DNA from 3 places in the Pseudomonas sihuiensis genome. Region 2 is predicted to be linked to each of the others. Evidence: riboswitches for the same ligand, from Rfam matches in the RefSeq annotation. Region 2 holds a riboswitch; each other region holds the start of a gene.

Region 1 (6,013 bases), 930 kb from region 2:
CAACGGCTGCAGATCGAACGGGCTGGGCCAGGTTTCCCGCTCGCCGCTGATGCACGGCGGCAGCAGCGCCAGCTGGCGCGGCGCGCCGACGACGCGCGTGGCCGCCAGCAGAGCACGGCGCGCGGCCTTGCCCAGGCCGGGATAGCCGTCTTCGCCGATGCCGACCAGGGTCAACCAGGGTTTCATCCAATGTCCTCGCACAGGCCCGACGGACCGCCTGTCCGCGCTCGGGGCAAAGCGGGCATAATAGCGCCTTCGTCGGTGCCCTTGAGTCGATACGACTCAGTAAAGGGCCTAAGGAAACTCTGAAATAGTCGTTATTCCCGCGCAGGCGGGAATCCAGAATCTCAGTACTACCTGGGCTCCCGCCTTCGCGGGAGTGACGGTAAATGGCCATTTCAGAGTTTCCCCAAGAGGGAACACGGTAAAACCGTGGCTGCCCCCGCAACTGTAAACAGCGAGTCCAACGCAATCGGCCACTGGAAACAGGCCGCTGAAAAACGTAAGCGAGGCAGGCAAGACAAGGCAAAAACGACCGAAAAAACGCAGTTTACGTGTTGTAAATGAGCATTTTGAGGCCGTTTTTAACGCCGTATTGCCAACGCAGATAGTTTTTCAACGGCCTGTACCGGGAAGGCGCAGCGGATCAAGACCTGTCAGCCAGGAGACCTGCCGACGAACGCTGGTCGCGAGTGCCAACATCGGGCGGGGTGTACCGATGCCATGGAGTCCCCTATGGGATTTCGCTGGTTCGGTCGCCGCGTCGTTATCCACAGGTGACCGCTTGCCCACATCCGTCCGCCCTTCCGCCTGCCCCGGCCTGCTGCGCATCGTGCCTGCGCTGGACGGTGGCATCTGCCGCATCAAGCTGCCTGGCGGCGTGCTGCGCAGCACCCAGGCGCGGGCGATTGCCGAGGCAGCGCGGCAGCATGCCAGTGGCGTGCTGGAGCTTACCAACCGCAGCAACCTGCAAATTCGTGGCGTGCTCCCCGGCCAGGAAGCGCCGCTGATCGATGCCCTCCTCGGTGCCGGCCTCGGCCCGCGAGTGGCCGCCGCCGACGACGTGCGCAACCTGATGCTCAGCCCTGCCGCCGGCCTCGACCCGCAAGCGAGGCTGGACGTACGCCCGCTGGCTGGCCAGTTGCTCGACCTGTTGCAGGACACCCCGGCACTACATGCCCTTTCACCCAAGTTCGCCCTGCAACTGGACGGCGGCGAAGCCCTGGCCATGCGCGAACACCCACACGATCTATGGCTGGTCGCCGAGAACGAGCAGCACCTGCTGCTGGGCCTGGCCGGCTGCCCTGCCGAGACGCCGCTGGCGCGCATCGAAGCGACACACGGCGTAGAGCTGGTGCGCCAACTCCTGCTGCTGTTCCTCGAACTGGCGACTCCCGAGCAATCGCGCATGCGCCAGTTGCTGCAACAGATCCCAGCCGACGAACTGCTGCAACGTCTGCAAGCACGTCTGGATTTTCCCTTGCAACCGGTGCCTGTAAATTGGCAGCAGAGCGCTCCGCTCGACCACGTCCCGGCTGGTATTTATCCACAGGCGCAGAGCGGCCTGTGTATGGTCGCTGCTGGCGCCCAACTAGGCCGGCTGCACGCCGAGCAACTGTTGACGCTGGCCCAACTGAGCGAGCACCACGGCGATGGAAATTTACGCCTGACGCCCTGGCAGGGCGTGCTGCTGGGCAATGTGCCGGAAGCCGCCAGCGGTGAGCTGCTGGCGGCGCTAGGCGAGCTCGGCCTGCTGACGCATATCGACGAACCGCTGCTCGGCCTGGTCGCCTGCACCGGCGCGGCGGCCTGCGAGCGCGGCCTGGCCGATAGCAAACACCACGCCCTGCACCTGGCGGAGCTGCTGCGCGAAAGCGGCGCCCGCCCGCAGGTGCATCTCAGCGCCTGCCCGCGCAGTTGCGCCAGCGCCCGCGTGCTGCCCTATACCCTGCTGGCCAGCACGCCCGATCACTACCAGCTCTACCAACGCACACCCGAGGCGCCCGGTTTCGGCCGTCTGCTGGCGCCAGCCATGACCATCGACGAAGCCGGCGCCTGGTTCGCCCGCCAACACCCCGCAGGAACCCCCGATGCTTGATTACATCCGCGACGGCCAGGAAATCTACCGCCGCTCCTTCGCCACCATCCGCGCCGAGGCCAACCTCGATGGCATCCCCGCCGACCTGGAAAAACTCGCCGTGCGGGTGATCCATGCCTGCGGCATGGTCGATGTGGTGGAGGACCTGCGCTTCTCCCCCGGTGCTGGCGCCGCTGGCCGCGCCGCCCTGCTAGCCGGCGCGCCGATCCTCTGCGATGCGCGCATGGTCGCCGAGGGCATCACCCGCCCGCGCCTGCCGGCGAACAACCAGGTGATCTGCACCCTGCACGACGCCGGCGTACCGGAGCTGGCCCGCGAGTTGGGCAACACCCGCTCGGCGGTGGCTCTGGAACACTGGCGTGAACATCTGGAAGGCAGCGTGGTGGTGATCGGCAACGCGCCCACTGCGCTGTTCTACCTGCTGGAAATGCTCGACGCCGGCGCGCCGAAACCGGCGCTGATCATCGGCATGCCGGTGGGCTTTATCGGCGCGGCAGAATCGAAAGATGCGCTGGCCGCAGACAGCCGTGGCGTGCCCTACGTGATCGTCCGTGGTCGCCGCGGCGGCAGCGCCATGGCAGTGGCGGCAGTCAACGCCCTCGCCTCGGAGGTGGAATGATGGCCGGTCGTCTACTCGGTCTCGGCGTCGGCCCCGGCGACCCCGAGCTACTTACCCTCAAGGCGCTGCGCCTGCTCAAAAGCGCGCCGGTGGTGGCCTACTTCGTGGCTAAGGCCAAGCACAATGCCGGCCATGGCGGCAATGCCTTCGGCATCATCGAAGAGCACCTGGACGCCGCCCAACAGCGCCTACCGCTGGTCTACCCGGTGACCACCGAGAAGCTCGCCCCGCCGCTGTCCTACGAGGATGTGATCGCCGACTTCTACGACACCTGCGCGCAGCAGATCGCCCAATTACTGGACGCCGGCCAGGACGTGGCGGTGATCTGCGAAGGCGACCCGTTCTTCTACGGCTCCTACATGTACCTGCACGACCGCCTGGCCGACCGCTACAAGGTGGAGGTGGTGCCCGGCGTCTGCTCCATGCTCGGCTGCGCCTCGGTGCTGGGCACGCCGCTGGTCTACCGCAACCAGAGCTTGAGCGTGCTCTCTGGCGTGCTGCCGGAAGACGAGCTGGAACAGCGCCTGCGCGACGCCGAAGCGGCGGTTGTGATGAAGCTCGGGCGCAACTTCGACAAGGTGCGCCGCGTGCTGCGCAAGCTCGGCCTGGACGACCGCGCCCATTACGTCGAACGCGCGACCATGGTTAGCCAGAAGATCGTGCCGCTGGACGAGGTAGAGCCCATGGATTCGCCGTACTTTTCCATGATTCTGGTGCCTGGGCAGAAATGGCGGGGGTAATGCCGTAGGGCGGGTGCAACCCGCCTGCAGCGAGCTGGCGGGTTGCACCCGCCCTACCCGTCTCAAGACCGTATACGGATGCACCCCGGGAAACCCATTCCCCGGATTGCAAGGATTTACCGCATGAACATCGTCATCCTCGGCGCCAGCGCGCTGGCCACTGCACAACGCCTCAAGTCACTTTATCCACAGGCCGTGATCCATGGCCTGCGCGGCCGTGCCGATGGCGCCGAACGTCACTACGACGACTTCGGCGAACACCTGCGCGCCCTGTATCGCGCCGGCCAGCCGCTGCTGGTGCTGTGCGCCGCCGGCATCGTCATCCGCAGCCTGGCCGCGCTGCTGGCGGAAAAAGGCGCCGAGCCGCCGGTACTGGCCCTGGCCGAAGACGGCAGCGCCGTGGTGCCGCTGCTCGGTGGCCTGGCCGGGGTCAACCGCCTGGCCCGCGAGATCGCCGCGCACCTGGGTGTGACGCCGGCCATCACCACCAGCGGCGAGCTGCGCTTCGGCACCTGTCTGCTGGAACCACCGGCCGGCTACGCGCTGGCCGACCTACAACAAGGCAAGCGCTTCGTCAGCGACCTGCTCGGCGGCGAAAGCGTGCGTATCGAAGGCGAGGCGCCCTGGCTGGAGGCGGCGCAGCTGCCGGTAGATAAGACCGCGTCGCGGGTTATCCATGTCACCGCCGAGCAACGTCCACCGAGGGCCGACGAACTGCTGATCCACCCGCGCAGCGCCGCCGCACTTATCGAACGCCCCGGCGCCGACCTACCGGCTCGCCTGCAGCAGGCGTATAGCGATGCCAACCTGGCGCCGCAAGCGCTGGCCGTTTTGCTCGCGGACAAAGACTGGATGGCCAATGCCGAGCTACACGCTGCTGCAGCCGAGTTGAACCTGCCACTGCGCTTTATTCACAGCACAGCCGAGCTGCCGCCCGAGCACCATGCCGGCGACGGCCTGCGCCTGCTGCTGGGCGAACAACCACTGGATATCGAACGCCTCGGCCAGCGCCGTGGCCGCCTCAGCGTGGTCGGCCTCGGCCCCGGCGCCGCCGAACATATGACGCCCGCCGTGCGCCGTGCCCTCGACGAAGCCGAAGACCTGCTCGGCTACGACACCTACGTGAAAATGGCCGGCCCGCTGCGCGCCGATCAATGCGTGCACCCCAGCGACAACCGCGAGGAGCTGCAGCGCGCCGCCCACGCCTTCGAACTGGCCGCCAGCGGTCGGCGGGTGGTGATGATCTCCTCGGGCGACCCCGGCGTGTTCGCCATGGCTGCCGCCGTGATGGAGGCGCTGGAAAGCCCGCAAAACGAAGCCTGGCACAGCGTCGAGCTGGAAGTGCTGCCGGGCGTCTCCGCCGCCCTGGCCACCGCCGCCAAGGCCGGCGCGCCGCTGGGTCACGACTTCTGCTTGATCTCACTATCTGACAACCTCAAGCCTTGGGCGGTGATCGAAAAACGCCTGCAGCATGCCGCCATCGCCGATCTGGCCATGGCCTTCTACAACCCGATCTCCAAGGCCCGGCCGTGGCAGCTCGGTCGCGCCCTGGAGCTGCTGCGCCAGCACCGCGAACCGCAGACCCTGGTGGTGCTCGGCCGCGACATTGGCCGCCCCGCCGAGTCCCTGCGCAACCTCACCCTAGGCGAGCTGAGCCCGGAGATGGTGGATATGCGCACCCTGGTGATCATCGGCTCCAGCCAGACCCGTCGCTTCCCCCGTGCCGATAGCGGCGAGTGGGTCTATACGCCGCGCTGGTATCCCGATCTGTAGGAGCCCGCTTGCGGGCGATCCAGCACCGTCGAACACATTGATCGCCGGCAAGCCGGCTCCTACGAAAAGCGCGTCTGCGCGCACCTTACAAACCTACGCGCCAAGTGCCGATATCCCAACCCGTAGGAGCCCGCTTGCGGGCGATCCAGCACCGTCGGACATACTGATCGCCGGCAAGCCGGCTCCTACGAAAAGCGCGTCTACGCACACCTTACAGACCCACGCACCAAGTGCCGGTATCCCAACCCGTAGGAGCCCGCTTGCGGGCGATCCAGCACCGTCGGACACCTTGATCGCCGGCAAGCCGGCTCCTACGAATGGCACGCCTGCACAAACCTTCTAGTCCTGTTCGCCGAACGCGGTAAGCTCAAGCGTTCACAGCACAAATGGGCAACAGGCGATGAACGCGCAATCTTGGGTCGACCTCAAGCAGGATGCCGATACCGGCATCGAGGTGATCCGTGCGCATTTCGAGGGCCACGCCTACGACCCGCACTGGCACGACAGCTACCTGATCGGCTTTACCGAGCAGGGCGTGCAGCAGTTCCACTGCCGACGCGCGCTGTTCAGCAGTGTGCCGGGACAAACCTTCTTCCTCGAACCTGGCGACATCCATGACGGCCATGCGCCGACACCGGGCGGCTTCACCTACTCCACCCTCTATCTCGAGCCGGTCTGGTTGGAACGCGCGTTGCCGGCGCTGTTCGAGCAGGCACCTGCCGACTGCCTGCCCGGCGTGCCGCGCACCCAGCCGGACGACCCCGGCCTGCTGCCCTGTATCGC
Region 2 (6,013 bases):
TGATTCAGTACCTTCTCGTTGAGGCCGCTGTAACGAGCGGTTTTCTCTACCGCCATTTCGCCAATCGCCTTGCCCAGCAGACTGGCACGCAGTCGGTCGAGCAGATCGAAGGCGATGCGCTCGGTGGTCGAGGCCTCGGCACGCTCGGCGGCCTCCAGCAGCCGCTCGCTGCGCAGGTAATCCAGCGCCAACTGATTGAGCAGGGTCTGCACGCTGACATCCTGCACCGCCAATAACCCTTGCGCTTCCTGCGCCTCGACATAGGCCTGGAAATCACTCCAGATGTCGTCGGCCAGCTCCTGCACCAATGGCGCGTAGTTATCGAGATGGCGATTGATCTGCTGCTGGCTGCCATACAACAGCCCACCCTGGAAACCGAGGAAACCTCCGGCCAGCGGCAACAGCAGAAAGTAGAGTTTGAGCAGCCAGTGGTGCCAGCGATTGTTACGCGCCAACCAGCCCAGCCGGTGCAGCTTGACGGCCAGCAGCAGACCAGCCACAACGCCCAGCGTAAGGGCCAGGCCGGTGTAGAGGAAAAGACTGAAAAAGCTGAAGGGTTCCCACAACGCTGTGAGCAGCAGACGTGCCTGTTCCATGCGTATCGCCTCGTTCGTCCATGACGGGGGCGAGTCTAAACCAGCGCGCGGATCAGTACCGCCGGGGCGTGGCCAGACTGTGCGTCAGGCCACGCCCTGATGCCAGTTAGTTAAGCCGTTGCCCTCGATCTTTGTAGGAGCCGGCTTGCCGGCGATCCGCCATAAAAAGCATCGCCAGCAAGCTGGCTCCTACAAAAACGCCCCCTAGTGCAAGTAAGAGAGGGGCGGTAAAGAACTTATCTGATCAGCATCAGGCCACGCCCTGCTTATCAGCGGAACGGCGGCTCGTCGAAGCTGCGCAACTTGCGCGAGTGCAGCGAGTTGAGCTGGCTGCGCATCAGCTCCAGCGCGGCGATACCGATATGCAGGTGCTGGGTCACCGCGCGCTCGTAGAAGGCGCCGGCTGCGCCGGGCAGCTTGATCTCGCTGTGCAGGGGTTTGTCCGACACACACAGCAGCGTGCCGTAGGGCACCCGCAGGCGATAGCCTTGCGCTGCGATGGTGCCGCTTTCCATGTCCACTGCAACAGCTCGCGACAGGTTGATCAACGGCCGCTCCTGGGCCCAGCGCAGCTCCCAGTTGCGGTCGTCGTAGGTCAACACGGTGCCGGTGCGCAGGCGCTTCTTCAACTCGTCGCCCTCTTCGCCGGTAACCAGTTTGGCGGCTTCCTGCAGCGCCTGCTGCACCTCGGCCAGCGCCGGCAGCGGGATATGCGGCGGCAGCACGCGGTCGAGAATGCCGTCGCGGCGCATATAGGCGTGGGCCAGCACGTAGTCACCGATGGTCTGCGACTGACGCAGGCCGCCGCAGTGGCCGATCATCAGCCAGCAGTGCGGACGCAGCACGGCCAGGTGGTCGGTGATGTTCTTGGCGTTGGATGGGCCAACGCCGATATTGACCAGGGTGATACCATGGCCGTCCTCGGCCTGCAGGTGGTAGGCCGGCATCTGGTAGCGGTGCCAGACCACGTTCTCGATGATCGCCTGCATCTCGCCTTCGGCCATGCCGCGCTCGATCACCACGTTGCCCGGCAGCACCATGCGGGTGAAACGCGAGTCGCCCACCAGCATGTCCAGGCCGTGGCGGATGAACTGGTCGACGTAACGGTGGTAGTTGGTCAGCAGGATCCACGGCTGCACGTGGCGCCAGTCGCTGCCGGTGTAGTGCTGGATGCGCTTGAGCGAGAAATCGGTGCGCGCCGCGTCGAACAGTGCCAGCGGCAGCGGGTCGATGTTCTCCCAGTCGTACAGACCATCGGCGGTGCCGTCGGTAGCAGCAGACAGGTCGGTGCTGGGGAATACCCGCGCCAGCTCGGCGGCGGTCACGCCACTGCCGGCCAGCTCATCGCCGCCCTCGACCACGTAGGGATAGGGAATGTTCTGCTGGCTGCGGCCGACCTCGACGCGCAGGGTGAAGTCGTTCATCAGCGGGCGCAGCTGCTCCAGCAGGTATTTGCGGAAGGCCGCTGGCTGGGTCACGGTGATGGCATAGGTGCCTGGCACCTGTACCTTGGCGTAGGCGCGCACGGTGGTCGGCACCTCGCCCTGGCACAGGTAGGTCAGGCGCAGCTCGGGGTAACGGAACAGGCAGTGCTCGCTGGCATCCGGGCGGATGCGCTCCTTGAGGTAGCGTTTGAGCGCCTGGCTCAACGCACCGGTGGCTTCCTGATGCAGGGCGGCGAGGCGGTCGACGGCCTCTTCGGGGGTGTAGGCAATGATGAAATCATCTGAGCAGGCTTTCACAGTGCATCTTCCTGACTGAACGTACGCGCCTATCTTGCCTGCATACGTTGACGAAAACATAGCGCGATCCCCCGCCTATCGCTGCCAACGGCTAGGCTTGGATCAATTCGTCAGAGGTCACCATCATGCCTCGTGCAATCGTTCTGCTGCTGGCCATGGCCTCATGCTCAAGCGCTCAAGCCGGTGAACTCGATGGCCACTACCGAACCACGCTCGACGGCCAGCCGAGCGAGCTGATCCTGCGCCAGAACGACGCCGTGGTGGAAGGCGAGTACGTCGAGAGCCAGCACCTGCGCCTGGTCGTCAAAGGTCGCTACGACGGCAAGCTGCTGCGCGCCGAGATCAGCGACCCGCAATCGGGCCTGCTACTGGCGAACATGAACGCGACCTACGCCAACGCGATGCTCAACGCCAGTATCGCTGCGCGTAACCCAAGAAACGGGGAAGTATTGGAACGCCAGGCGCTATTTCAGCGCGAGGCGGCGATTGCGACGCCACCTACGTCAGGCACGCTGGACCCGACACTGGTCGGCACCTGGGTACACGAGAAGATCATCAACAGCGGCGCTGCCAGCCTCGCCTCGTTCAACACCCTGATGACCCTGCAGTTGAATGCCGACGGCAGCGTCACCCAGTGGAGCCGCGCGGTCGGCGGCGGAGGCGACTGGAGCTACGACAGCCCAGGCGAGGTGCAGTACAGCGGCCACTGGCGCAGCCAGGGCGGCATGCTGATGGTGCGCCTGGCTGGCGCCGCCGACTATCAACCCGCCGCCTACTACCGCTTCAGCGACCAGTACCTGGTCACCGAGAGCAATACCGGCAAGATGATCTGGCAACGCCGCCGCTGAGCGACCGGTTCAGGCCGGCTGATGCAGGCGCACGTTGAACAGCGGCCCCTGGCTGAAACGCGACAGCGCCTTGGCAGCGGCCAGCACGCCCAGGTCGATCAGCGGCTCGACCAGGATCACGCTCATGTAGGCCAGGCCGAAGCTGCCCACTGCTGCCAGGTTTTCGCTGGAGAAGCCGTGACCATAGAAGGCCCAGAACCCGACCCATGCGACGATGCCGCCCTGATAAGCGGTCGAAAGCGCCAGCGCCTGCTTGTAGGAAAGATCGACGTACGCGGTCCCCGGCGCGACGATGCGCTTGGCCAGCAGGCTGATACCCCACAGCGGGATCAACAGCGTGGTGACGTTCATGCCGTACTGCGGCAGGTCGAACTGGGCGAACAGCAGCCCCTGCAACAACAGCCCCGCGGCCAGGCCAATGGCAGCAGCACCGGCGCCGAACAGCAGGAGCAGGGTCGAGCCGAGGATCAGATGCACCTCGGAAACGCCCACCGCATGATGCGGGAACACTTCGAAGAAGCAGAATACCAGGGCGGTGGTCAGCAGGCTGCGTAGCGCCAGGGCGGCGACACCGCCGTTGTTGCGTACGCTGTCCAGGGCGAGTTTGGCGGTCAGGCCGAAAGCGGTGACGACCGTTGCGTAGCTGAGCAGGATCTTGGCGCCTTCGACGACACCGGGTTCGATATGCATGCGAGTTCCTTTGCCGCGCCCACCGCGCGACGATTCGGATAAGGGGGGTGGGCGAAACGCCCGTTGTCGATGGCAGGTCTCCTGGCTCACGGCTTGGCACTTCGCCCGCCTTCCCGACCGAAGTCAGTGGCATGAGGGCATCGTTCGCCGCTTACAGTTGCGGGGGCAGCCAGGGCATTGGCGAGATTCGCCGCACCCTGTTCCCTTTTCATCCGCGTCACAGACGTGCACGCAGAACCATCGGCGGCAAGATTACTCGCCTGCCCGGCTAAAAAACAGCGTGCCGGGCGGCCCTCGCTCAGACCAGGTGCGGCGTGCTACGCGCCAGCAGCGCCTCGACGTCGACGCCGCGCGGCAGGGTGCCGTAGACGCGGCCGCGGCCTTCCAGGCGACTGGCGATAAAGGCGTCGGACACCGTGGCGTTGCCGGCCTCCAGCAGCAGCTTGGCCTGCAGTGCCACGGCCATGTCTTCGGTGAGCTGGCGGGCGCGGTACTGGATATCGGCTGTATCAGCGAAATCTGCCTTCAGGCGCTGGATATGCGCCTTCAGGCGGGCATCGCCGTGGCCATCGCCCAGCTCGGCGAACAGCGCATCGAGTACGCCGGGCTCCTTGGACAGCGCGCGCAGCACGTCCAGACATTGCACGTTGCCCGAGCCTTCCCAGATCGAGTTGACCGGTGCTTCGCGGTACAGGCGCGGCATGATGGTTTCCTCGACATAGCCCGCACCGCCCATGCATTCGCTGGCCTCGTAGATCATTTCCGGCGCGCGCTTGCAGATCCAGTACTTGCCCACGGCAGTGACCAGACGAGCGAACTTGTCTTCCTGCGCGTCATGCGCGTGATCCAGCGCGCGGCCCATGCGCATGCACAGGGCCAGCGCGGCTTCGCTCTCCAGCGCCAGGTCGGCCAGCACGTTCTGCATCAGCGGCTGGTCGGCGAGCAGCTTGCCACCCACCTGGCGATGCGCGCAGTGGTGCGCAGCCTGGGTCAGCGCCTGGCGCATCAGGCTGCTGGAACCGACCATGCAATCGAAGCGGGTCATGGCCACCATTTCGATGATGGTCGGCACGCCGCGCCCTTCCTCGCCGAGCATCCAGGCGAAAGCGCCACGGTACTCCACCTCGCTGGAGGCGTTGGCCCAGTTGCCCAGCTTGTTCTTCAGGCGCTGGATGTAGAACGCGTTGCGCGTGCCGTCCGGGCGGTGACGCGGCAGCAGGAAGCACGACAGGCCCTTGTCGGTGTAGGCCAGGGTGAGGAAGGCGTCGCACATCGGCGCCGAGCAGAACCACTTGTGGCCCACCAGCTCATAGCCCTGCCCCGGCCCGCCGAGGCCGATGGGATAAGCGCGGGTGGTGTTGGCACGCACGTCGGTGCCGCCCTGCTTCTCGGTCATGGCCATACCGATGGTCACGCCCGTCTTCTGCTCCATCGGCAGGTTGCGTGGGTCGTACTCGGTGGCGAGGATCTTCGGCAGCCACTGCTCGGCCACGTTGGGCTGCAGGCGGATGGCCGGCACGGCAGCGAAGGTCATGGTCAACGGGCAACCGCTGGCCGCTTCGGCCTGGCTGTGCATATAGGTCAGGCCGGCACGGGCGACATGGGCGCCGGCGCGCGGATCGGTCCAGGGCAGCGACGGCAGGCCATGCTCGACCGCCGTGCGCATCAGCTCGTGGTAGGCCGGGTGAAACTCGACCAGGTCGATGCGATTGCCGTAGCGATCATGACTCTTGAACACCGGTTTGTTCTCGTTGGCAAGAAAGCCGGCCTGCATCAGGGCGCCGCCGGCCAGCGCACCATAGGCGCTCAAACGCTCGTGGGCCCAGGCGCCATCGTAGCGGCGAATCCACTCCTGCAGCGGCAGGTCGAGGCGATAGAGATTGGCACCATCGAGGCTCGGTACCTGGTTGAACACCTCGTGGGTTTCGGCATGCAGGCTGGGTTTCATCGCATGGGCTCCTTGGCGCCGACGGCGCGCAGACAGAAGGTGGCAAGACTGGCGCTGACCTGAGCCAGCTCCAGGGTGGGTTGGCCTGCTTCACGAGCGGCGCGAGCAGGTGGCGACAGAGGGCCGACCAGCGCTTCGGCAATGGCGCCGACCAGGCAGGCCGCCATCAGGCCAATCTGCTCGACGCGA
Region 3 (6,013 bases), 920 kb from region 2:
CCAGGCACAGCGCCGGCAGCCAGAGCAGTTCCCAGCGCGCCAGGCCCAGGCCGCCAAGCATCCAGAACAGCACCGAGCTGGCCGCATGGGGGTTGCCCAGGTACAGCAACAGGTTGCTCGCTGCCATCATCACGAACGACACCGCCACGCCGGCCAGCAGCAGGCGCTCGCTGTGCAGCCGACCACCGCGGCTGGCAATCGCCAGCACCAGCAGCATGCTCGCCATGGCGCCGACGAAGGCCGCCAGCGGCAAGCTGAGCATCCCGGCGAACTCGCCCAGGTAGAGCACCACGAGCACCGCACCGAAGGCTGCGCCAGAGCTGACGCCGAGCAGGTGCGGGTCGGCCAGCGGGTTGCGCGTTACCGCCTGCAGCGCCGTACCCACCAGGGCCAACCCAGCGCCCACCAACGCACCGAGCAGCACCCGTGGCGCGCGCAGTTGCCAGACGATGCTGTCCTGGCCGACGCTCACCGCCACTGCGGGCTCGATGCCGAACAGCTGCCGAGCGAGTATTGCCAGCACACGCTCCAGCGGCACCTGAGCCGCACCGAAGACCAGCGACAGCGCACAGGACAGCGCCAGCAATACCGTCAGGCCGAGCAGCAGCAAGTGAAAACGCGTCACTGCGAGAAGGCCTCGGGATGCAGCGCGGCAGCCAGGGTTTCGATGGCGGCGACGTTGTCCAGGCTCGGTGTGACGGCGAGATAGGAGAGCACCACGAAGCGCTGCTGGCGAATCGCCGTGACGCCCTGCAGCGCCGGGTGCTGCAGGAGAAAATCGCGCTTCTGCGCCGCCGTGCGTTCGCCATAATCGACGATTAGGATCAGCTCCGGGTCCTGCTCGACCACGGCTTCCCAACCCACCTGCATCCAGTTGGCCGCTACGCCGTCCATCACGTTGCGCCCACCGGCCGCGGCGATCAGCGACTGCGGCATGCCCAAACGGCCAGCACTGAAGGGCAGGTCCTCGCCGCTGTCGTAGACGAACACCCGCGGTCGCGTCGGTTGCTCACCGAGCTGCGCACTTACCGCTGCCACCCGCGCCTGCATGCCCTGTACCAGGGTCTCGGCACGTTCCTCGACGGCGAAGATGCGGCCGAGATTGCGCAGGTCGGTATAGACATCGTCCAGGCTGGCGACGCGCTTGGGCATAACGTGCGCACAGGACTCGCTGAGCTCGTACACCGGGATGCCGAAGCGCGCCAGGCTGGCCGGGGTGACCTCGCCGCCGATGCGCATGCCGTAGTTCCAGCCGGCGAAGAAGAAGTCGGCGTCGGCATCGAGCAGATTCTCCAGCGACGGATAGCGCGCGGCCAGTTCGGGCAGCCCATCGAGCTGCGCCTGCATGGCCGGCTCGACGGTCTTCCAGCCGCTGATGCCGCTGTAGCCGACCATGCGCTGCCTCAGGCCGAGGTCCAGGAGCATGGCGGTCAGGGTGATGTCGTGGCTGACCGCGCGTTGCGGCGGGCGCTCGATGGTCAGTTGGCGATCGCAGCTGGTGACGGTGACGGCCCAGGCGGGGCTGGCCAGCGCCAGCAGGATTGCACCAACGAGTGTAGGAGCGAGCTTTGCTCGCGAAGCTTCTGTCGTTTCCCAGGGTTCGCGAGCAGAGCTCGCTCCTACAGATGCAGCCGTGCATGAACGCTTCATCAAACAATCCAAGTAATGCGCGGATGACCCGCCAGTGGATGGGTATCGACCAGCGCCTGCAGGCCGAACACCTGCTGCAGCAACTCGGCGGTGAGCACCTCGGCAGGCGTACCGATGGCCACCAGACGGCCCTGGTCGAGCACGCAGAGGCGGTCGCAGAAGGCCGCCGCCAGGTTTAGATCATGGAAGCTGGCCAGCGTCGCCAGGCCCAGCGCCTTGATCTGGCCCAGCAGTTCGAGCTGGTAGCGCGGGTCGAGGTGGTTGGTCGGCTCGTCGAGGATCAGCACTTGCGGCTGCTGCACCAGGGCCCGGGCGAGCAGAGCGCGCTGCTTCTCGCCACCCGAGAGGCAGGCGAAGGGCTGCTGCGCCAGGTCGCTCAAACCGACACGGGCCAGCGCCTCATCCACCAGACGCAGATCCTCGGCATCGTCGCCATCGAACAGCCCCTTGTGCGGCGTACGGCCCATGGCCGCCACCTCGTGCACGCGCAGGCCGAAGTCCTGCGGAAATTCCTGCAGCACCACGGCCACGCGCTGCGCACTCCAGCGCGGCGGGCGCTGCCACAGCGCCTCGCCGTCCAGCTTGACCTGGCCGGCGCTGGGCCGCTGGAAGCGATAGGCACAGCGCAGCAGGCTGGTCTTGCCGCTGCCGTTGGGGCCGATCAACCCCAGCAGCTCGCCGTCGCCGACGTCCAAGTCGATGCCCTCGAGCAGCGGACGCTGGCCGTCGGGCGACCAGGCCAGCGCCTGAATACGCAAACGCGGAGTCATCAGAAGCTGTAATCCGCGGTGACGAAGAACGAACGTGGCGCCCCCAGGTACCACTGCTCGCCGTCGCTGCTGGCGGTGGTGGCGTACTGGCGGTCGAACAGGTTGTTCAGCTCCAGACCCAGGCGCACATCCGGCAACGCCTGCCAGGCGATGTTGGCGTCGACCACGGTGTAGCCAGGCACCTTGGCGGTGTTGGCCGTATCGGCATAACGCGCATCGACATAACGCGCGCCGATACCGGCATCCACGCCACTACCGAGCGCCTTGTTCAGCCACAGGTTGGCGGTGCGCTTAGGCACGTTGGTCGGGCGATTGCCGCTGCGGTCGCCGCCGCCTTCGACGAAGTCGTCGTACTCGGCGCGTACGAAGGCGGCGTTGGCCGACACCTGCCAGCCCCGACCCAGCGCCAATTCCAGGGTGGCCTCCAGGCCATCGGAGGATTGCTGGCCGATCTGCTCGGTGGGCGAGGTCGGGGTTGCGCGGCTGAGCAGCTTCTTCTTGACGATATGGTAGGCGGCCAGCGTCCACTCGCCCTGCCCACCCCAGAACATCTGCTTGAGGCCGATCTCGCTCTGCCTGGCTTCGCTGAGGTCGAACTGCTGCTGAGTCGGGTTCAGGGTCAGCAAGTTGTTCACCCCCTCGGTGCTGGTGGCGTACTGACCGTACAGCGACAGCTCGGGGGTCAGGGCGAAGACCAGCCCGGCACGCCAATTGTCGCCACTCAGGCTGCGGTCGACGCTGCTGCCATCGATCAGGTTGTCGCGCTGCAGATGCACCTGATCACGGCGCACCCCGGTGACCAGCGACAGGCGCTCGGTCAGCTGGGTACGGTTCTCGGCGAACAGCGAGAACTGCCGCGCCAGGTTGCGCTCGCGCGGGCCGTAGCCGAGCGGGTCGGTGCTCTGGTACTGACCGCCGCCGGAGCCGTTCAGCGGCACGCTGTCGCTGAAGCTGCTGGCGAAATCGTGCTGGCGGGCGAAGTGGATGCGGTTGTAATCCACACCAATCACGGTACGGCTATCGAGGCCGAACAGGGTGTGATCGAGGGTGAAGGTCTGGCGGTCGCCGACCTGTTCCTGGGTGTGCTTGATCTCGTAGAACTCGCTGCGCTCGACCGTATCGCCCGGCTGCCAGCGAAAGGCCTCGGCATTGCGCCAGTAGCGCTGGGTTTTGATGTAGTAGAGCTGGTTGCTGGCACTGAGCACGTCGTTGATGTGCCAGTCGCTTACCAGGCGGGTGATCTGGTCGTTGTAGCGAATGTCGGCATTGGCGACGTTGTAGTTACGTTCGCGGATGCTCTCGCGGTACTTGCCGGCCACCAGCGGCGTGCCGAGATAACGCATCGGGCTCTGGTCGCCATGGTCATGGGACAGGGTGAAGCTCAGGTCGTCATGGGCGTCCCAGCGCAGGGCCGCGCTGAGCGCCAGGCTGTCCGAATCACCGCGGTCGACCCAACCATTGCTGGCCTGCTGATTGATGTTGAAGCGGTAGCTCAGTTCGTCACTCAGCGAACCGCCGCTGTCCAGCGCAGCCTGGCGGCGGTCGTCGCTGCCGTAGCCGAGGCGCAGCTGGTTGCGGATCTCGCCGGCGAAGGGCTTCTTCGGCACCACGTTGATCACCGCGCCGGTGGCGCCCTCACCATAGAGCACCGAAGCCGGGCCGCGCAGCACGTCGATGCGCGCTACCGACCAGGTGTCCACCGGGAAGGTCACGGTGCCGGCGCCGACGTACTGGCGGGTGCCATCGTACAGCTGCATGGTCGCCGAATGGCCGGTGAAGCCGCGCGCCGACAGCGCGGTGCCGCCATTGCCGGGCGAGCCGATGCTGCTGATACCCGGCGTGCGGGTCACGGCGTCCTGCACCGTGAGGTTGTTGCGCCCACGTACCTCGGCGCCGCTCAGGCTGCTGGTGCTGGCCGGGGTTTGCAGGGCCGACAGCTCCAGGCGCGAGCCGGACGTGGTGGGCGTATGCAGATCGCTCTCGCCTTCCTCGGCAGCGGACGCCTGGACGGTGACGGCAGGGAGATCGACATGAGATTCGCTGGCCATGGCCACACCGCCGACCAGCAGCGCGAATGGCAGGGAGCAGAGGCGTAGAAGGTGCTGCACGCGAGTGATTCCGGATCTTCCAGGAGAGTCGTCAGGACGCTCCAGGCTCCGGGTGTGCGCGTTGAAGGCGGTCAGCCTTGACGCTTCGCAGTCGGTGCCTGAGGCGATAATGTTATTGTTATAACATAACATTATCGTTTTTCGCAGGTAGCCTGAAACGGGCTCACGCCCTTCGTTCAGGCATGCAGAAGAGAGGTTCTTGTAGCGGAAATGGCGCGCCATATTGCTTCCATCGCAAAGAGAAAAGGCACGGCAATCCGATGGAAATGCGCAACAGCAGACAGGGGCACGGCGGCGCCCTACTGGAGTCAACGCCCGCCCACCGCGGGTTGCCAGACACAAACGACTCCAGGCCGGTCTCCGGGCTTGCGAGGGTCATGAACGCATCGCCTTCCCATGCGCGGGGCGCACAGTGGCGTATCGATGCGGTCGCTCGCTTACCGTTGCGGGGGCAGCGTCGGACTTCAACCGACTTCCCGTTTCACCTCACGCGCGGCGGCGTGAGACACCTGAAGCGGGGCGGATATGACCACCCACACCCGCTCAAGTCAAGGCGCGGGGGCAATTGCGGGAGGCGCTTTAGCGGCGACTGCTCGTAGCCTGGATTGGCCGCAGGCGTAATCCGAGTTGCTAATTGTTGCCCTGCTCATCGATGCGCAACTCCGGCAACGCCCTACCCGCCACCAGGCGCTCATCGACCAGGCGAATCACCGCCGCCTCGTCCTTGATGCCGTACCACTCGCCCTGTGGATAAAGGCTCGCAGTCGGCCCCAGATCGCAGGGGAACTGGCACTGGCTGCGGGTGATATGCACACCGCCCTCGCACTCCAGCTTTCCCGCGGCCTTGAGCCGCTGACGCAGAGTTTTCCACAGGCCCAGCGCGCCCTTGCGGGTGCAGCGCGGGCCGTTGCACAGCAGCAGGCGCTGCGCATGCGGTGGGATCTGCGACCAGGCGTGATGCGCAGGAACGGGCGGCACATCGCTGCAGGGCAGATGCGCTTCGCGATGCGCCAGCAGTGCGCTCAGGCCATCGAGCCAGGTGTCCTCCAGTGCCGTGCAGACCACGAACACCTCGGCGCCGTCGCCCCGTTCGGCGATGCGCTCGCGCAGCCAATCACGGTGCGCAGCATCGGCGCGCGGCTCCAGATCGACCACCAGCAGCGGGCGCGGCGCCTCATCGATGGCCTGCCAGAAGCCATCCTGCTCGCTGTCATGCAGATGCGCCTCGCCGAGCAACGCTTCAATGCGCTGCTGCAGACGCTCGGACGATGCCCCACGACCCAGGCCGGGGCCGATGAACAGAACGCGGGCGTAGGGGGTTTGGCTCATGACGGTCTCCAGAACGGGCCGGCAGTCTAGCAGCGCGTCGTGGTCCGGAGGCAATCCGGCGGGTAATAGAAGGCCCGGTGCGCGCGGCGCACCCTACGGAATCAGCGCAGGCGTAAGGCCGCCAGGCCGGCGTTGGCGGGTTTCACCCGCCCTACA

What was found. A riboswitch is a leader RNA that binds a small molecule or an ion and turns the genes downstream of it on or off. The one in region 2 is predicted to bind cobalamin.
Region 1: it holds a riboswitch for cobalamin, as region 2 does, so the genes downstream of both, cobG (precorrin-3B synthase) here and BLT86_RS14665 (energy-coupling factor ABC transporter permease) in region 2, are expected to answer to the same signal.
Region 3: it holds a riboswitch for cobalamin, as region 2 does, so the genes downstream of both, BLT86_RS18940 (TonB-dependent receptor) here and BLT86_RS14665 (energy-coupling factor ABC transporter permease) in region 2, are expected to answer to the same signal.

Annotation. Positions count from the first base shown of each region.
Region 1 covers NZ_LT629797.1:4,033,563-4,039,575, forward strand. Annotated here, with positions in the region: gene cbiE (precorrin-6y C5,15-methyltransferase (decarboxylating) subunit CbiE) at 1-186, opposite strand, end outside; cobalamin riboswitch at 367-691, shown strand; gene cobG (precorrin-3B synthase) at 785-2,098, shown strand; gene BLT86_RS18965 (precorrin-8X methylmutase) at 2,091-2,717, shown strand; gene BLT86_RS18970 (precorrin-2 C(20)-methyltransferase) at 2,714-3,457, shown strand; gene cobJ (precorrin-3B C(17)-methyltransferase) at 3,581-5,230, shown strand; gene BLT86_RS18980 (AraC family transcriptional regulator) at 5,631-6,013, shown strand, end outside.
Region 2 covers NZ_LT629797.1:3,105,642-3,111,654, forward strand. Annotated here, with positions in the region: gene BLT86_RS14650 (hypothetical protein) at 1-596, opposite strand, end outside; gene amn (AMP nucleosidase) at 866-2,398, opposite strand; gene BLT86_RS14660 (hypothetical protein) at 2,464-3,186, shown strand; gene BLT86_RS14665 (energy-coupling factor ABC transporter permease) at 3,196-3,876, opposite strand; cobalamin riboswitch at 3,931-4,133, opposite strand; gene BLT86_RS14670 (acyl-CoA dehydrogenase family protein) at 4,175-5,824, opposite strand; gene BLT86_RS14675 (TetR/AcrR family transcriptional regulator) at 5,821-6,013, opposite strand, start outside.
Region 3 covers NZ_LT629797.1:4,025,822-4,031,834, forward strand. Annotated here, with positions in the region: gene BLT86_RS18925 (FecCD family ABC transporter permease) at 1-625, opposite strand, end outside; gene BLT86_RS18930 (ABC transporter substrate-binding protein) at 622-1,650, opposite strand; gene BLT86_RS18935 (ABC transporter ATP-binding protein) at 1,650-2,420, opposite strand; gene BLT86_RS18940 (TonB-dependent receptor) at 2,420-4,528, opposite strand; cobalamin riboswitch at 4,863-5,056, opposite strand; gene BLT86_RS18945 ((2Fe-2S) ferredoxin domain-containing protein) at 5,159-5,857, opposite strand; gene BLT86_RS18950 (cobalt-precorrin-6A reductase) at 6,009-6,013, opposite strand, start outside.